Regions from separate parts of the Erwinia sp. SLM-02 genome, predicted to be linked through region 1. Evidence: riboswitches for the same ligand, from Rfam matches in the RefSeq annotation. Region 1 holds a riboswitch; each other region holds the start of a gene.
What was found. A riboswitch is a leader RNA that binds a small molecule or an ion and turns the genes downstream of it on or off. The one in region 1 is predicted to bind thiamine pyrophosphate.
Positions count from the first base shown of each region.

Region 1 (4,285 bases):
CAACGCAGTTGCAGCCCGCTTCGATCGCCAGCTCGACGATGTTTTTCGGGTCGAAGTACAGCGGGTTGGCGGCAAACGAAGCGCCGGCCGAGTGCTCAACGCCCTGGTCAACCGGCAGGATAGAGAGGTAACCCGTCCCGGCTAAACGACCGGTGTTATACAGGGTTTGCATATTGCGTAGGACCGCCGGGGGACGGTTATTATCTACCATCACCCGGTCAACATAGTCCGATCCCGGAAGATAGAGGCTGTCTGCTGGAATAGTCATGCAGCGATGTTGCAAAAGAGAATCTGCTTCTTTGCCCAATAACTGTACGATGTCCGTCATGATAACTCCTGTCAAAGGTTGGGAGGGCCACGACCTGTACAACGGTCAGGTGGCCCGCTGTTCAGAAATGCGACTTATTTCTGACCTCAACAGGGTGGACCTAATCCTTTAACCAGGCAAATTGCTGACTGGATTTTTCAGACGATTACGCACGAAAGAGCCTTTACCCTTAACGTCCTTACCACCATTTGTGGAAGTGATGCACCGGACCAATTCCCTGCCCCACCTCCAGCGAATCCGCCTGCTCCAGCGCACCCTGCAGCCAGGTTTTCGCCGCCTGCACGGTTGCCACCCAGTTATCGTGGCGAGGACGCAGCGCAGCCAGTGCCGCAGAGAGCGTGCAGCCCGTGCCGTGGGTATGACGGGTATTCACGCGCGGCGCGGTGAATCGCTGCTCCAGCTCGCGGGTGAACAGCCAGTCCGGGCTTTCTGTATCGCTGAGGTGGCCACCCTTCATCAGCACCGCCTGGCATCCCATGGCCAGCAGTTCCCTGCCCTGCTCGCGCATTTCCTGCTCGTTGCGGGCCATCGCACAGTCCAGCAGCGCGGCGGCCTCCGGCAGATTCGGGGTGATAATGGAGACCTGCGGCAGCAGACGCTCGCGCAGCGTGGCAACCGCCCGTTCGGAGAGCAGCGGATCCCCACTTTTCGCCAGCATCACCGTATCAAGCACGACCCACGGCGCGGTGGCAGCCCTGAGACGATCGGCCACCACCTCCACCACGTCGGACTCTGCCAGCATGCCGATCTTGATGGCATCGATACGGACATCCGAAAGTACCGAGTCCAGCTGCGCACCGACGAAATCCGGCTCGATGCGGTATACCGACTGCACGCCCTGGGTATTCTGCGCAACCAGCGCCGTAATCACGCTGGTGCCGTAAGCCCCCAGCGCCGAGAACGCTTTCAGATCCGCCTGGATACCCGCTCCGCCGCTGGGATCGGTACCGGCGATGGTCAGTGCATTAATTCGTTTCATGCCAGTTCCTCCGGCGTCAGTAGATAAAGCGCATCCAGGAAGGCGGGAATAAAACTCCCCGGTCCTGCTGCGATCGCGGCGGCACGCTCGCCGGCCAGCGATACCACGCGGCAGGCGCTGGCAACGTGCATTAAACGGTCGCCGGGCAGCGAGGCAAAGCCAGCCACCACCGCCGACAGCGCACAGCCGGTACCGACCACGCGAGTCATCAAAGGTGAACCGCCGCTGACGCTGAGGATGCGCTGACCGTCGGTAACGAAGTCCACTTCTCCGGTCACCGCGACCACCGCCCCGCTCTGCAAAGCAAGTTTTTGTGCAGCCTGAATCGCGGCATCGGACTGATGCTGCGAGTCCACACCGCGACCGGATACCGCTTCCTGCGCCAGCGCCATGATCTCTGAGGCGTTGCCGCGAATGGCGGCAGGCTTGTGGCTCAGCAGCTGATGGCAGAACCCGGTGCGGAACGCTAACGCACCGACCGCCACCGGGTCCAGCGACCAGCTGCGCCCGGCAGCATTGGCCGACTCGACCGCCGCCAGCATGGCTTCACTACGCGAGCGGGTTAGCGTACCGACGTTGACCAGCAGCGCGCTGGCTACCGCACTGAACTGTGCGGCCTCTTCGGCATCGATCACCATTGCCGGGGAAGCCCCCAGCGCCAGCAGCACGTTGGCCGTAAAGGTCTGCACCACATCATTGGTCATACAGTGAATAAGGGGGGATTGCTGGCGGAACAGCGCCAGAGAGTGCGCCACATCGTGGTGGCTGAGGGGAATGGGTTGGATCATCGTTACTCCCAACCGGCGATCAAGAAGGCGATGCCGGTCGGGCATCTGACTTCCCTCCGCTGGCATTATCCAGTTCAGGTTATGCGGGTTTTTCTCAGCCGGATCCTGGTAAAACAGGACGGGCACCCCGAGTCATTGATAAATTTTGAGATTACATTCGGTTAAAAACTGAAGACAGGATAAAGGCGAGACCGAGTTTTGTAAACAATCAAATTCAAAACTCAACGTGATGAAAATAAATAACTTAAATATATACAATCTCAACATCGGTGATATAGCACGGTTCAATCCCGGGTATGAACTACAACGAAACGGAATGGTATTTGAAAATAATTTAGGATCCAATAACCATCCTAGTGTGGACAGTCACTCTCTGGATCATCAAACACACGTAGACCAAAAAAAAGTGGTTAATAAAGAGAGCAATATCCCCTCAACGTCACTAAATTGAGATTGATACGTGGCTACGACCTTTCTGGCGACAGCTACAAAATATCCATATAAGAAATAGTTAGAAAAACTTGCATCAGCGAAATACAGAAAAAATAAACTGTATTTACCTATTTTTCAATCCATCTAAAAATACATATAAATGTAGAAACAATGGTATATTGGAGAGAATAGTCAGACTGTGAGATTGAGTAGCTTCTGACTTTCCCCTACTACAGATAATAGTTTGAAGAATAGAAAATCAAAAATAAAAATGGATATAAACCGTAAACGTCCTAAATGCGTCCCTATTGCATAGAAGAATAAAACAACATAACTCTTAGAATGAGTCAGCAGTTTAGGGACATTCAACCATACATGGTTATTCTTAACGCCAAGCATATAAAAAAACATTGTTGGTATAGCTATGATTATGAATAGCAGTATGACACCTTTAAATTTACTCAACATGAATTTGTTAAGTATACATTTAATTTAGAGGCGTTGAAATTGGAAGCTGAAATCATGAAAAAATAGCGTTCCACTCTAGCGAAAAAACATTTTAATACGTGACCAATAACTAAGTTGTCAGATGAAAATGGATTGTAATCAATAGAAACGATGAAAAAACGTCGGCATTCCTTTCAAAAAAGGAATATGCGGTATTTTTCTTGTGCGAGAGAAAGTTGCTACTTCTGAAGAACTTATAAATAGTCAGCTTATCTTTCAACAGGGTGTTGATCACGCAGCCAGCAATACTACAATAAACTTGCACATCAGAGTATTATACCCCTCCCCAATTAAATTATTGTCATTCCAAGTAATCGCCTGGGAAAACCAAGGCGATCACATTAGAGACAATAAACGAATTTATCAGTGACTAAGCTTTGAATTTTCTAAATCCAAAATTCAGAACACGATAAACAAAGAAATTTAGAGATGCAATTTTAGTGAGAAAATTTCCATTTCTTGACAAAATTAAATTATATTCACTAAGAGTAGTATCACTAAATATCACTTGACTGTTCCTTTTTATCAAAATGATATTAAGGATATTGCTAATAATTCTGCCTCGCAAATTTCTTTTGGTCACTTCATTTTCATTAGCCGAAAGTAGAGATTCTAAAGATTCAATACTTTTCAAATAACCAATAACATTTTTCTCAGAACGTGCAGATTGCATGATTGAACCAGCACGCACCCTTCGCAGGAAAAAAACTTGATCGGTTACAACAATTTTACCTGCAACGAAAAATAGCCGCGGCGTAAACTCTTCATCTTCATGAATAATTGGCTTGAATTTCAATCCGTGTTTCACTTGCAATTGTCTTTTATAGATGTAAAGCCATGCATTAGGATAAAAAGCTTCTTTAACAGAAAGTTCATTAAAAGCGTCTTCACCACTTTCGTAGACAGTTTCAGCCCCTCTACGATAATGAGGGAGCCATGCACTATCTGCATGGTTGTTGTCGACAATATCATCAGGAAACGATTCAGCTGAAAACGCAAATATGTCAATATCTGAATTTAGTCTTAACGCTTTATAAAAATTCTCAATCAAATTATTTTCAATCAAATCATCCGAATCGAAGTAATAGATGTAATCGCCAGTTGCGGCATTTGTGCCGACATTTCTCGCTTCACCTAACCCCTGGTTTTCAGTACGTATGATTTTAACAAATTCTAAATCAGAATAGTGATTTTTTACAAGCTCACCTGAACCATCTGTTGAACCATCATCAACAATGATGACCTCGTAGG
Region 1 is NZ_JAQISN010000001.1:2,337,809-2,342,093, forward strand. Features, by position in the region: gene fbaB (class I fructose-bisphosphate aldolase) at 1-328, opposite strand, end outside; gene thiD (bifunctional hydroxymethylpyrimidine kinase/phosphomethylpyrimidine kinase) at 507-1,307, opposite strand; gene thiM (hydroxyethylthiazole kinase) at 1,304-2,095, opposite strand; TPP riboswitch at 2,130-2,235, opposite strand; gene PGH32_RS10870 (glycosyltransferase) at 3,405-4,285, opposite strand, start outside.

Region 2 (4,285 bases), on a different contig from region 1:
GGTGCCTGCAGCGCACCGGCAATGCCGACCATGAACGTAATCGCCATAAACGCCAGATAGACCGGATTAAAACGATGACGCGCCAACAGCGATTTCATAGCAATGCCTCACTGGCATAAAATAGGGAGAAATAATGCAAAAGCTTAGAAGAGAAACGACGAAAAAAGCCAGCGACATTTTTGCCCGCTGGCTGGTGAACAGCACCATACTCAGAAATCAGTGACCTCAGCCACGTAAAGATGGCCAAGCGCCACTCCGCAGAGTGCCTCCCGCTCTTCCATCTGTGACCATTATCGCCGTAATATACGGCAGGAAAAACTGACCGCTTTGACTACGGAGTTCCTCTTTTATGTCCTCACCGCGTTTGCAGCAGCAATTTATCCGGCTCTGGCAATACTGCGACGGCCAGCCGCAGGAAACTACCCTTAACGATCTGGCGGTGCGGCTCAGCTGCTCACGCCGCCATATGCGCAACCTGCTGAATGCAATGCAGGAGGCAGGCTGGCTGGAGTGGCAGGCGGAAGCCGGACGCGGCAAGCGGTCACGGCTCAGTTTTCTCTACACCGGGCTGGCCCTGCAGCAGCAGCGTGCGGAGGATCTGCTGGAGCAGGACCGCATTGACCAGCTGGTGCAGTTAGTCGGTGATAAAAACCGCGTGCGGCAGATGCTGCTGTCCCATCTGGGGCGCAGTTTCCGCCAGGGAAAACATATCCTGCGGGTTCTTTACTACCGGCCGCTGCTCAATTTGCTGCCGGGCACGCCGCTGCGGCGATCGGAAACCCACCTCGCCCGCCAGATATTCAGCGGCCTGGCGCGAATAAATGAGGAAAACGGGGAAGCCGAACCCGATATCGCCCACCACTGGCAGCAGCTGACTCCGCTGCACTGGCGGTTTTTCCTGCGCCCGGCGATCCGTTTTCACCACGGGCGCGAGCTGGATATGGAAGACGTTATCGCCAGTCTGCAGCGCTTAAACGATCAGCCGCTGTTCAGTCACTTCGAACGCATTGAATCCACAACGCCCTGGACGCTGGATATTCACCTGAAGCATCCGGACAGCTGGATCCCCTGGCTGCTGGCCAGCGTCAGCGCAATGATCCTGCCAAAGGAGTGGCCGTTTATGCGCAATTTCGCCCGTCAGCCGTCGGGAACCGGCCCGTATGCCGTCGAGCACAACCAGCAAAGCCAGCTGCGGATCAGCGCCTTCGACGACTATTTTGGCTATCGCGCACTGATCGACGAGGTCAATATCTGGGTGCTGCCTGAAATCAGCGATGAGCTGGTTTACTCGGGCGTGAAGCTGCAAAGCGACAACACCGATGAACATCCCCAGGAGAGCCGGCTGGAAGAAGGCTGCTATTTCCTGCTGTTTGACCAGCGTTCCGCGCTGGGCGGTAACGAAGCGGTACGCCGCTGGCTCAGTTCAATCTTCAATCCGATTACCCTGCTCAACCACAGCGGCATCGCCTATCAGCGTTACTGGTTCCCGGCCTGGGGACTGCTGCCGCGCTGGCACCATCGCCACGATATGGAGATTACCGATAAGCCCGAGGGGCTGAATTCGCTGACGATTACCTGGTACAGCGATCAGATTGAACACCAGGGGATCGCCAACGCGCTGGGGCCGATTCTGGCTGCCCACGGCGTGGAATTGATAACGCAGGAACTGGACTATGAGAGCTGGTATCAGGGTAATGCCGACAGTGATATCTGGCTGGGCAGCGCCAACTTTACGCTGCCGCTGGAGTTTTCGCTGTTCTCACTGCTGTACGAAATGCCGTTGATGCACCACTGCGTTCCCATCGACTGGCATCAGGATGCCCGGCACTGGCGGGAACAGAAGCTGCCTCTGGCCGACTGGAGCAAACGGCTGATCGACAATCATTACCTGCACCCGCTGTTCCATCACTGGCTGCAGCTGCACGGCCAGCGCAGCATGCGCGGCGTGAGAATGAACACGCTGGGCTGGTTCGATTTCAAATCCGCCTGGTTTGCGCCGCCGGACGAGTCATGAAAGCTTTCGTTAGTGGAGTGAACTCACTAGAATAGGCCGTTCTCAACGGGGTGCGGATGACCTGCTGCGCAGCAGCAGAGTGATACCGCTGAGAGAAAACCCGTCGAACCTGATCCGGCTCATACCGGCGTAGGGATTTGAGAGTGCCGTTTACTCAGATCCTTTGCGCATCTTCATTTCAAGGAACGCAAAGTGTTAAAAAAAATCTTACCTCTGCTGGTGCTGTTCTCGCTGCCCGCCGCTGCCGCGAAAGACACGCTGACCGTTTATACCTACGACTCGTTCTCCGCCGACTGGGGCCCCGGCCCGGCGGTCAAAAAAGCCTTTGAAGCGCAGTGCAACTGCGAGCTGAAGTTTGTCGCGCTGGCGGATGGCGTGTCGTTGCTGAACCGCCTGCGGATGGAAGGCAAAAACAGCCAGGCCGACGTGGTGCTGGGGCTGGACAACAATCTGCTGGATGCGGCAGAAAAAACCGGCCTGTTCGCCGCCAGCCAGGTGAATACCGACAGCAGTAACGTACCCGGCGGCTGGAAAAACAGCACCTTCGTCCCGTTTGACTATGGCTGGTTTGCCTTTGTTTATGACAAAACCCGGCTGAAAAATCCGCCGAAAAGCCTGAAAGAACTGGTCGAGAGCGACCGTCCGCTGAAAGTCATTTATGAAGATCCGCGCACCAGCACGCCGGGCCTGGGCCTGCTGCTGTGGATGCAGAAGGTGTACGGCGAACAGTCTCCGGCGGCGTGGCAGAAGCTGGCGCAAAAAACGGTAACCGTGACCAAAGGCTGGAGCGAAGCCTACGGCCTGTTCCTCAAGGGCGAAAGCGATATGGTGCTGAGCTACACCACCTCCCCTGCTTACCACCTGATTGAAGAGAAAAAAGACCAGTATGCCGCCGCCAGCTTCAGCGAAGGCCACTACCTGCAGGTGGAAGTGGCCGGGCAGCTTAAGGCCAGCAAACAGCCGAAGCTGGCGCAGGAATTTATGCAGTTCCTGCTGACCCCGGCGTTCCAGAACACCATTGCCACCGGCAACTGGATGTATCCGGCCATCAAAACCACGTTGCCTGCCGGTTTTGATACGCTCACCGTGCCGGCGACGACGCTGCAGTACAGCGCGCAGGACGTCGCCCGCCAGCGCAGCCAGTGGATCGGTAAATGGCAACGCGCCGTCAGCCGCTGATCCCCGGCTGGCTGATCCCGGGCGGTCTGACGGCTCTGCTGCTGGCCGGCGTCGCCCTGCTGGCCTTCCTGTCGCTGTGGTTTAACGCGCCACAGAGCGACTGGCGCAGCATTCTGTCAGACAGCTATCTCTGGCACGTGCTGCGCTTTTCGTTCTGGCAGGCGCTGCTCTCCGCCCTGCTGTCGGTGCTGCCTGCGATCCCGCTGGCTCGTGCGCTCTATCGCCGCCGCTTCCCCGGGCGCAGCAGCCTGCTGCGCCTGTGCGCGATGACGCTGGTGCTGCCGGTGCTGGTCGCCGTCTTTGGCATCCTCAGCGTGTATGGCCGCAGCGGCTGGCTGGCTCAGCTCTGCGCGCTGGTCGGCATTGACTACACCTTTACTCCCTATGGCCTGCAGGGCATTCTGCTGGCGCATATCTTCTTCAATCTGCCGCTGGCCAGCCGGCTGCTGCTGCAGGCGCTGCAGCAAATCCCCGGCGAGCAGCGCCAGCTCGCGGCCCAGCTCGGCCTGCGCGGCTGGATGCACTTTCGCATTGTGGAATGGCCGTGGCTTCGTCGCCAGATCCTGCCCGCCGGCGCGCTGATTTTTATGCTCTGCTTCGCCAGCTTTGCCACCGTACTGTCGCTGGGCGGCGGACCACGCGCCACCACCATCGAACTGGCGATTTTTCAGGCGCTGAGCTTTGATTACGATCCCGGCCGGGCCGCGCTTCTGGCGCTGCTGCAGATGATCTGCTGCCTGGGACTGGTGCTGCTCAGCCAGCGGCTGAACAAGGCGATGCCGGCGGGAAGCGACAGCCTCGGCGGCTGGCGAAATCCGGAGGACAGCCGCCGCGCCCAACTGCAGGACGGCCTGCTGATTGTGCTGGCGCTGCTGCTGATCCTGCCGCCGCTGCTGGCGGTCGTCGTTGACGGACTGCGCCAGGGCGTGAGCGGCGTGCTGGTTCAGCCCGCGCTCTGGCAGGCCACGTTTACCTCACTGCGCATTGCGCTGGGCGCCGGGCTGCTGAGCGTTGTGCTGACGGTAATGCTGCTGTGGAGTAGCCGGGAACTGCGCCTGCGCCTGCATCCCCGCTGGGGGCAAACGCTGGAGC
Region 2 is NZ_JAQISN010000003.1:375,887-380,171, reverse strand. Features, by position in the region: gene PGH32_RS18600 (MFS transporter) at 1-98, opposite strand, end outside; gene sgrR (HTH-type transcriptional regulator SgrR) at 350-2,014, shown strand; TPP riboswitch at 2,051-2,168, shown strand; gene thiB (thiamine ABC transporter substrate binding subunit) at 2,207-3,193, shown strand; gene thiP (thiamine/thiamine pyrophosphate ABC transporter permease ThiP) at 3,169-4,285, shown strand, end outside.
Region 2: linked by a shared signal. The riboswitch ahead of thiB (thiamine ABC transporter substrate binding subunit) and the one ahead of thiM (hydroxyethylthiazole kinase) in region 1 are both predicted to bind thiamine pyrophosphate.

Region 3 (4,285 bases), 1.2 Mb from region 1:
ACCCTGCGCATCGAAGAACTGCAGGCTGTGGCGCACGCCGCGCGGGGAGGATTCCTCCAGCACGAACGCGCTGTGCCACTGCTTGAGGAACAGGCGTAAATCGATGCCGCCGGGATTGAGGATCAGCCCCGCGTGTCCGTCCAGCTGCTGATTAACGTAGTGACCCACCTGCTCGTGCACCGCCCAGTCGTTACGCGTAATCGCCTTCAGCTCACCGACTGACGCCAGCGCGCCGAGCAGAGCTTTTGGCTCATCGACCAGACGGCGGGCATCGTAGCCCACGCGCGCAGCGGCAAGCTGAGCCTCGCTGGTTTCCAGCACCGCCGCCAGATCGCGGGCATAAAGCTGAGGGTGGTCCGCGCGGGCGGCAACATAGCGTGAATAAAGCGACTGCGACATGATGAGGTTCCTTACAGAATCGGGCATTTGCGCGCAGTATGATCGCCGCCCGCTCAGGGCCACAAGTAAAAACAGGCAACCTGAAAAGAACTTAATAATCCACGCCAGGGGGTGAACAGGCGAGTATCTACCTCAACCCGCAACAGTTAAGGATCGATGGTGGATTTCCCCCGGCGATGACCCGCCCCAGCATTAAATTTTGTTAAGGCACGCCATGCCGCCGAGCATTAGTGCAGAACGAAGCAAGGAGTTAACCAAACGACGTGGGGGAGAGTCAGAATCGAGCCATGGGCGAATCGGTTGTTGCTGGTTCGGCTTTTTTTTCGCGATGGGGATAGTGGAAAAGGGGCGGCCTCGGTGGCTGGCGGCCGGTCCTCGCGCCGCGATGCGGCTCCCTCGGTTCCGGCATTTCGCCGACGGATCGGCCGGGATTGAACATCCCTGTTCAAGCCCGGCCTGATGGCAGCATCCCTGCTACCTTCTCCTGGCGTAATGCCTCCACCTCGGCGCTGCGGATTACCCGCCAGCCACCGAGGCCGCCCCTCTTTCTTGCATTGTTCGGGCTGTTAGAAGGCGCCAGTCAGTGGAAACCCTGAGTTTCTGTTAAGCGGCCGGCAAACGTTAATCCCCCTTTAATTGCTCTGAATGCCAGCAAAAAACATTCACACTGAATATGACTCCTAAGAAATAAACCGGCGCTAAAAGCAACCTGACAACCCCAGTGTTCAAATCATCCGCCAGCGTGGCATAAAGCACGAAAGCCATGTTTCCTCCACAGACAACACCTGAGTAAAAAGCGGACTGGTTGCTCCCCCGAGCGGGCAATCCGCAGCGCTGAACGGAGCGAGGAGGCCAGGATTCACCCGCATGGACGCGGGTGAAAGTCAGAGCCGGGCCATGGAAGGCCCGTCTCTGGCGGTCCGACAGGCTGACGAACGCAGTGAGGGAACCGCGCAGCGGCGCGAGGACCAGCCCGAGCGGGGGAACAACCAGTCAGCTAATACGCCGTGCTATCAGGAAAGTCCGTCTCTGACGGTCCGACCGGCTGACGAACGCAGTGAGGGAACCGCGCAGCGGCGCGAGGACCGCCCGAGCGGGGGAACAACCAGTCAGCTGATACGCCGTGCTATCAGGAAAGTCCGTCTCTGACGGTCCGACCGGCTGACGAACGCAGTGAGGGAACTGCGTAGCGGCGCGAGGACCAGCCCGAGCGGGGGAGCAACCAGTCAGCTGGAACACGGAGCTTCTATTGAGCAGCCCGATCGGGCGAACAGCCAGTCGGCTGAAACGCCACCCCCAATCAATCGATTGTAATCAAAAAATAAATATCGTATAACAACCGCCTCCGAGGGGTGTCCTGTAACGGGCTGAGATGGCAGCAATGCCGAACCCTTTGAACCTGATCTGGGTCATGCCAGCGAAGGGACGGGTTGGCAAACACAGATCGGTATTTGCCTCTTCACACCGCCGCCGCACCCCGGATCTCCACCACGATTTTGGAGATCTTATGCCTGCTTCAATGTTCGAATTCGGTCTGTTTGGTCGCCTGCGCCAGGATGCGGGACAGCACTGGGAACACTACGTTGCCCACCCGTTCCTGCAACAGCTCGGTGCCGGAACGCTGCCGGAAGCCGCCTTCCGCCGCTACCTGACCCAGGACTATCTGTTCCTCGTCCACTTCGCCCGCGCCTACGCCCTGCTGGTCACCAAATTCCACACCCTGCCGGAAATCCGCGCCGCCGCCGGATCGCTGAATAACATCGTCGCCGAACTGCCGCTGCACGTCGGCTACTGCGCCGGCTGGGGGCTGAACGAAGAACAGATGGCGCGCGAGCCGGAAGCCACTGAAACCATCAATTACACCCGCTACGTGCTGGACATCGGCCACTCTGGCGATGCGCTGGAACTGCTGGCCGCCCTGCTGCCCTGCGTGGCGGGCTATGCGGAAGTTGGCCTGCGCCTGCTGGCCGATCCGGCCACGGTGATGGCGGATAATCCTTACGCCTCATGGATGCAGAACTACAGCGACCAGGGCTATCTGGACGGTGTGAAAGCGGCGATTGAGCTGCTCGACCGCGTGGGCCAGCAGCGCGGTGCCGACGCCCGCTTTGAACGGCTGAGCGAAATCTTTACCACCGCCACCCGGCTGGAAGGCGCCTTCTGGCAGATGGGCCTGAACGCCGTCGAAAAACCGGTAAACGCGTGGTGAACGGCGTGGATCCCCGCCCCGCCATCGAAATCCGCGACCTGACCCTGCGCTTCGGCAGCCGGGTGATCTTCGAGCGGCTGAACTTCAGCATTGAGGGCGGCACCTTCGTCGCCATGCTCGGGGCCAGCGGCGCGGGTAAAACCAGCCTGCTGAAGATTATCGCCGGGCTGGCGCAGGCTACCTCCGGCACGGTCACGGCCAGCGACGGCCTGCCGGTGCCGGGGCGCATTGCCTATATGGGCCAGCGGGATCTGCTTTATCCGTGGCTGACGGTGCGGGAAAACATCACCCTCGGGCCTCGCCTGCGCGGGGAAAAAGCCGACCGCGACTGGGCGGAACATCTGCTGGCGCGCGTTGGGCTGAGCGGCCACGGCGACGATCGCCCCGCCGCGCTCTCCGGCGGCATGCGCCAGCGGGCGGCGATTGCCCGCACGCTGTACGAGCGCCGGCCGATTGTGCTGATGGATGAACCGTTTTCGGCGCTGGATGCCATCACCCGCGCCACCATCCAGACCCTGGCCGCCGAGCTGCTGGCCGATCACACCGTGCTGCTGATCACCCATGACCCGATGGAGGCCTGCCGCCTCAGCCACCGGCTGCTGGTGCTTTCGCCGCATCCGGCCGGTATTGATGACAGTCATCATATCGGCGGCCTGCCGCCGCGCGCGCCGGATGATGTCGACCTGTTGAAAAGCCAGGCCGAGCTGCTGCAACAGCTGGTGAGGGCCGCAGAATGAACCATCAACAGGACGGCCGCCTGGCAAAATGGGGGCGCGGGCTGACGGTGTTTATCGGCCTGGTGCTGCTGTGGTGGCTGGCAACGCTGAGCGATATTCCGGCGTTTCTGCTGCCGACGCCCGCCGCCGTGGCGCAGGCGCTGTGGGAGGGGCGGGGTTTTCTGGCGTACCACTCGCTGGTCACCGCTTCCGAAGTGGTCAGCGGCCTGCTGCTGGGCGTGCTGCTCGGCGCACTGCTGGCGTTGAGCATGGTGTTTTCCCCGCGCCTGCAGCGCTGGCTGATGCCGCTGGTGCTGACCAGCCAGGCGATCCCGGTGTTTGCCCTCGCGCCGCTGCTGGTGCTGTGGTTCGGCTTCGGCATGAGCGCCAAGGTGGCGATGGCGGTGCTGGTGATCTTCTTCCCGGTCACCTCGGCCTTCTTCGACGGCCTGCGCCGGGTGAATAACGACTACCTCGATCTCGCCCGCACCATGGGGGCTTCGCCGTGGGCGCTGCTGCGGCACGTGCGGCTGATGGCGGCGCTGCCCGCCTTCGGCACCGGCCTGCGCATGGCGGCAGCCGTGGCGCCGATTGGGGCGATTATCGGTGAATGGGTCGGCTCGGCCGAAGGGCTGGGCTACCTGATGCTCAACGCCAATGCGCGGATGCAGACCGACCAGCTGTTTGCCGCGCTGTTTATTTTAATTCTGATGACGGTGCTGCTCTGGGTAGCCGTCGATAGCCTGCTGCGCCGCCTGATTAACTGGGCGGCGGAATAACGACCTGCAAACGACATAACAAGGAATAACAGCAAAATGAAAAAGAACCTCTGCGCCCTGCTGCTGGGTACGGCCATCGCGGGCCACGCCGCCGCTGCGGAAAACGTCACGCTGATGCTGGACTGGTACGTGAACCCGGACCACGCGCCGATTATCGTTGCTGAACAGATTGGCGCGTTTAA
Region 3 is NZ_JAQISN010000001.1:1,165,574-1,169,858, reverse strand. Features, by position in the region: gene PGH32_RS05430 (hemin-degrading factor) at 1-399, opposite strand, end outside; TPP riboswitch at 1,738-1,842, shown strand; gene tenA (thiaminase II) at 1,907-2,608, shown strand; gene PGH32_RS05420 (ABC transporter ATP-binding protein) at 2,614-3,345, shown strand; gene PGH32_RS05415 (ABC transporter permease) at 3,342-4,103, shown strand; gene PGH32_RS05410 (ABC transporter substrate-binding protein) at 4,140-4,285, shown strand, end outside.
Region 3: linked by a shared signal. The riboswitch ahead of tenA (thiaminase II) and the one ahead of thiM (hydroxyethylthiazole kinase) in region 1 are both predicted to bind thiamine pyrophosphate.

Region 4 (4,285 bases), on a different contig from region 1:
TGGTCGTAGCGCATCACGTCAAAAGCCGCGCGGCGGGCCAGATCCGGGCCTTTACGGCTGTCCAGCGCCGAGCGTGAAACCAGCCCGAAGCTGATTTTGTGGCCGTGGGGCAAGAATCGCGTGGTGACCGGCAGCCGCTGCCGGATGGCCGCCAGGGTCGGGTTACTGCCGTAGGCGAGCACGGTATCCGCCTGCCGCAGCCAGGCGTTTTCGGTGGCCGTTTCGCCGCCCTTCCACCAGACCACCGCCAGACAGTCGCCGAGTTTCGGGTCGACTTCCGCCAGCAGCTGCGCGAACCAGCCGGCCATCAGCGGCTCGCTGCCCGGCAGCTTGCCGAGGGTTCCGGCCTTGACCAGCAGGCCGCCGATCAGGCTCCACAGCGGCAGGCCCGGAACATTTCCGGCCCAGATATGCAGCAGCAGCGACGGGCCGTACGCGCGGGCAAAGCCGCCTTTCGGCCGTGGCTGGAAATCGTCGAGCATTTGCGGAGCGGCAAAATCCTCGGCCAGAAACCGCTTCAGCTGCGGCTGGCGAAAGGTTTTCAGGTAGCCGGTCAGTCCGAGGCGGATCGTCTCCGTGTCATAGCCGGTGACCACCGGCAGCAGCCGTTCGGCACGGATACGCAGCGGATGGCTGCGGTCCAGCAGCTTCGCCACCGCCCGGTCGATGATGCTCACGATCTGCACCACGCTGAGCGTGCTGAGGTAGTCGCGGGCATGGCGGCGGATGTGCGTGGACAGCGCCTCAATCTGCGCTTCGGTCAGCTCCGGTACGCAGACTTCCAGGCGTTCGCCCTCGCGGCTGAAGTGCAGGCTGCGCCACTGCACCTCGCTGGCGTCCAGGCCCGGCAGATAACCGGCGACCTCCCTCACGGCGTCACCTGCGCCGCGCGGAGAAAATCCTCCATCGCCAGCGAACAGCCCCGGGCATCCGTCCCGGCCACCCTGCCCAGCAGCCGGAAACCGCCTGCCACCCTCACGCCCGCATCTTCGGTCAGGATGGCGGCCGCGCAGTTAAAATGCGCCAGATCGTGATGCACCAGTACGCCAATCTCCCCCTCCGGGACATCCTCTCCGGTCAGCGGATTAACCACGCGGGAACGGATCCAGTGCGGGCCGGATTTCACCGGCGGGCAGACGGCGTTACCGTCGTCGTAGAACTGGCTGCTCAGCTCGGTCATGCCGTACATATTGATGCAGCGGCTGCGCGGTACGCCAAGCATGTCCGTCAGCGCATCATAGAATTCGTCCGGCTGAATTTCCCGCGACTGGCCTTTAAACCCGCCGGTATCCAGAATTCGGCTGCCTGCGGGCAGGCGGAAGCGGCGCTGCTGGCGCTGCATCTCATCCAGCAGGTGGACAAAGCTGTAGCTGGCCCCCAGCAGCGCATAGGGTTCGCCGGTGCTTTCCGCATGTTCCAGCGCGGCGAACAGGCGCGGCAGTTCCAGCCCGCTGTCGGCGCTGACCAGCACCTCGCTGTCCGCGGTACCAAATTCCGCCACCGCCAGGGTTAGATAGTGCGCCAGCGAAGAGTTGGGCAGCGCGCGGTTATCCGGAAACAGGATCCCCATGCGGATGCGTTCCGTTCCGGCCATAAAGCGGCGGCGGAAGTTCAGGCGCATTGACTGTTTCCACACCTCCAGCGTGGGATGGTAGCTGCGGCCCCGCACGCTGCCGGTGGTGCCGCTGGTCATAAACACCGTGGAGATTTCTTCCACCGGGCGACAGCTGAGCGTCAGATCCTTGAAGGCGGTGATCGGCACGGCGGGGATTTTCTGCCAGCTTTTTACCGTCAGCGGGGTGCGCCCTCGCTGGATGGCAAAGCGACGATAGGAAAGATTGTGTTCAAACTGATAGCTGAAGATATCCAGCGCCAGCCGGTTGAAGTCGGCGTCGGTGGTATCGTCGCGCTGCAGAAAGGTCAGTAAGGCTGAAATGATTGCCGCTTCGGTCATGTCCGTTTCCATCCTGGTATTGTGCAACGGCTCCCCGGTAACGCATGGAGAGCGAGATCTGTCCGCTGCAAAGCACAAAGATGGAAAAAGGGCGTGTGGGCACCCATTGTCCCGCATCCCTACGCCGGTATTAGCCGGATCAGGTTCGGAGGGTCACCACGCTGTTTGAACGTATCAAACCGGTGGAATCTCAGCCCCCTGACAGGGCACCCCTTGGAACAAGGCGCAGTCTAGGGCGCGCGTGGACCGGGTGTCAAGGTGATTACAATTCGTCACAAACTGTCGGGTTTAAGAGGCTCAAGGTTACGTTTCTCTGCGGCTGGCGAATGAAACAGGGTGGGGAATTAATTCCGGAAGGTTATGGATAATATATTTCTGGTGACGGATGTGTTTATTTTATTAAACAGAGAATAAGATTATTCCTGCCTTGATTCTGTCTTCAACCTCATCAACTCCTTCACTTTTCGTGAGTTATCGCTTCCCTGTTTAATTAATTGCGTTGCCAGGTTCGGATAATTCTCATAATGCTGTCAGGTAAGCATTATTTATATGGGAGGACCAATTTTTCCGTGTAACTTTATGTATACAAAAAGACGTAAAAAGACATGGATTATTACAAACAAAGGGCTTTCATTAATGTTCAACTTTAAAACGACCTTGTTACTTTCTGTTATTGCCCTCACCGCCTGCGGTGGAGGCGGCGGTGGCGGTGGCGACGACAGCGCACCGCCGGTCACCACCTCGCCGGGCGAAACCGACAACGGCAGCGGCGGCGAGAATAACGGTGGCACCACCCCAACGCTGCCCACTTCACCGGCAGCCAGCTACGCCACCGGCGGGACAATTTCCGGCTACACCTACACCACGCCGGACGGCAGTGAATACACCATGCGCCAACCGGGTCTCGTCGTGACTGGCGTATTCACCCAGATGCTGACCCGCACCGACGGCACCCAGGTTTCCGCCACGTCCTGGTGCTGCGGCACGATGAGCTACACCACCTACGGCACCTGGACGCATTTTGAAAAGGGCACGCATGACGTGTTCTACACCGGCGATGCCACGCTGGCGGCCAACGTACCGACTCAGGGCACGGCGACCTATGCCGGTAGCGGCATGCGCGAAAGCACCCGCAGCGACGCCACCTTCAACGTCGATTTCGCGGCAAAAACCATTAACGGCAACATCGCCGCCGGTGCCGATTACGGCAGTGCGGTCGCCATGCAGGGCAAAATCAGCAACGGCGGCTTTAGCGGTGACGCCCAGTCCGGCGGCGAGAACGGCACCTTTATCGGCCACTTTAACGGTCCGGCAGCCGAAGAGCTGGGTGGCATCGCGCAGTTCAACGACGCCACCAAGAACACCTCGTTTGGTGCGACGAAAAAATAATCCCTTTCCGGCCAGCCCGCCTGGCCGGTTTTCCTGTGATGGTAATTTCTATGAAAGTCCGGGCTTTAGCTGTGCTGGGATTATTGTGCCCGGTCAGCCCCCTTTTGGCCGCACCACCTGAAACCCAGTATCTTCCCGCCGCCAGTCATTTGGAGCGGCTTGCGCAGCCGACTACCACAGGCGACAGCCGCCGTACGCAGCGCATCAACAACAGCGATCTTGCGGCTCAGCCTGAATTGGCCAGAGCGATGCTGGACCAGGCCGTCCACGAAGGCCAGTGGCCGATCGTGCGCGCGATTTTACCGGTTTACGCCGCGTCCCCGCAGCCGGACGAGATACTGATTCACTTTGCCCGCGCGGGTCTGGCCCGCAGCGAGGGGCAGTACGATCGGGCGATAAAACACTACCGCGCGATACTCAGCGCCCACCCCGATTTTGCTGCGGTGCGGCTGGAACTGGCGCGGGCGATGTATGAAAACCGGCAGACCGACGCCGCGGAATATCAGTTCCGCCGGGTGCTGAGCAGCAATCCGCCGGAGAATGTTCAGCAGATTATCGCCCAGTACCTGGATCGTATTCACAAGGGCAGCCCGCTTACGGGGAGTTTCAGCCTCAGCTATCTTAACGACAGCAACGTGAATAACGCCTCGTCGGGGGACACCGTACGCATCGGCGATCGCCTGTTTATCCGCAATAAAGACAGCCTGCCGCAGCGCGGTGAGGGCGTGCAGTTCAGCGGCGCGCTGCAAAAAGACGTGGCGCTGTATAATCAGCACGGTCTGCGCTTCCTCGGCACGGTGTATGGCAAAAGCTACTGGAACAACCACCGCTTTGACGACGTCACCGGGCGCGTTTACGCTGGCTATCAGTGGCGTGATTTCCGCCAGCAGTTCGCCGTTTTACCGTTCTATGAACAGCGTTGGTACGGCACCGAAAGCTACT
Region 4 is NZ_JAQISN010000005.1:239,614-243,898, reverse strand. Features, by position in the region: gene PGH32_RS22280 (acyl-CoA reductase) at 1-872, opposite strand, end outside; gene PGH32_RS22275 (LuxE/PaaK family acyltransferase) at 869-1,954, opposite strand; TPP riboswitch at 2,054-2,178, opposite strand; gene PGH32_RS22270 (Slam-dependent surface lipoprotein) at 2,591-3,343, shown strand; gene PGH32_RS22265 (porin family protein) at 3,448-4,285, shown strand, end outside.
Region 4: linked by a shared signal. The riboswitch ahead of PGH32_RS22275 (LuxE/PaaK family acyltransferase) and the one ahead of thiM (hydroxyethylthiazole kinase) in region 1 are both predicted to bind thiamine pyrophosphate.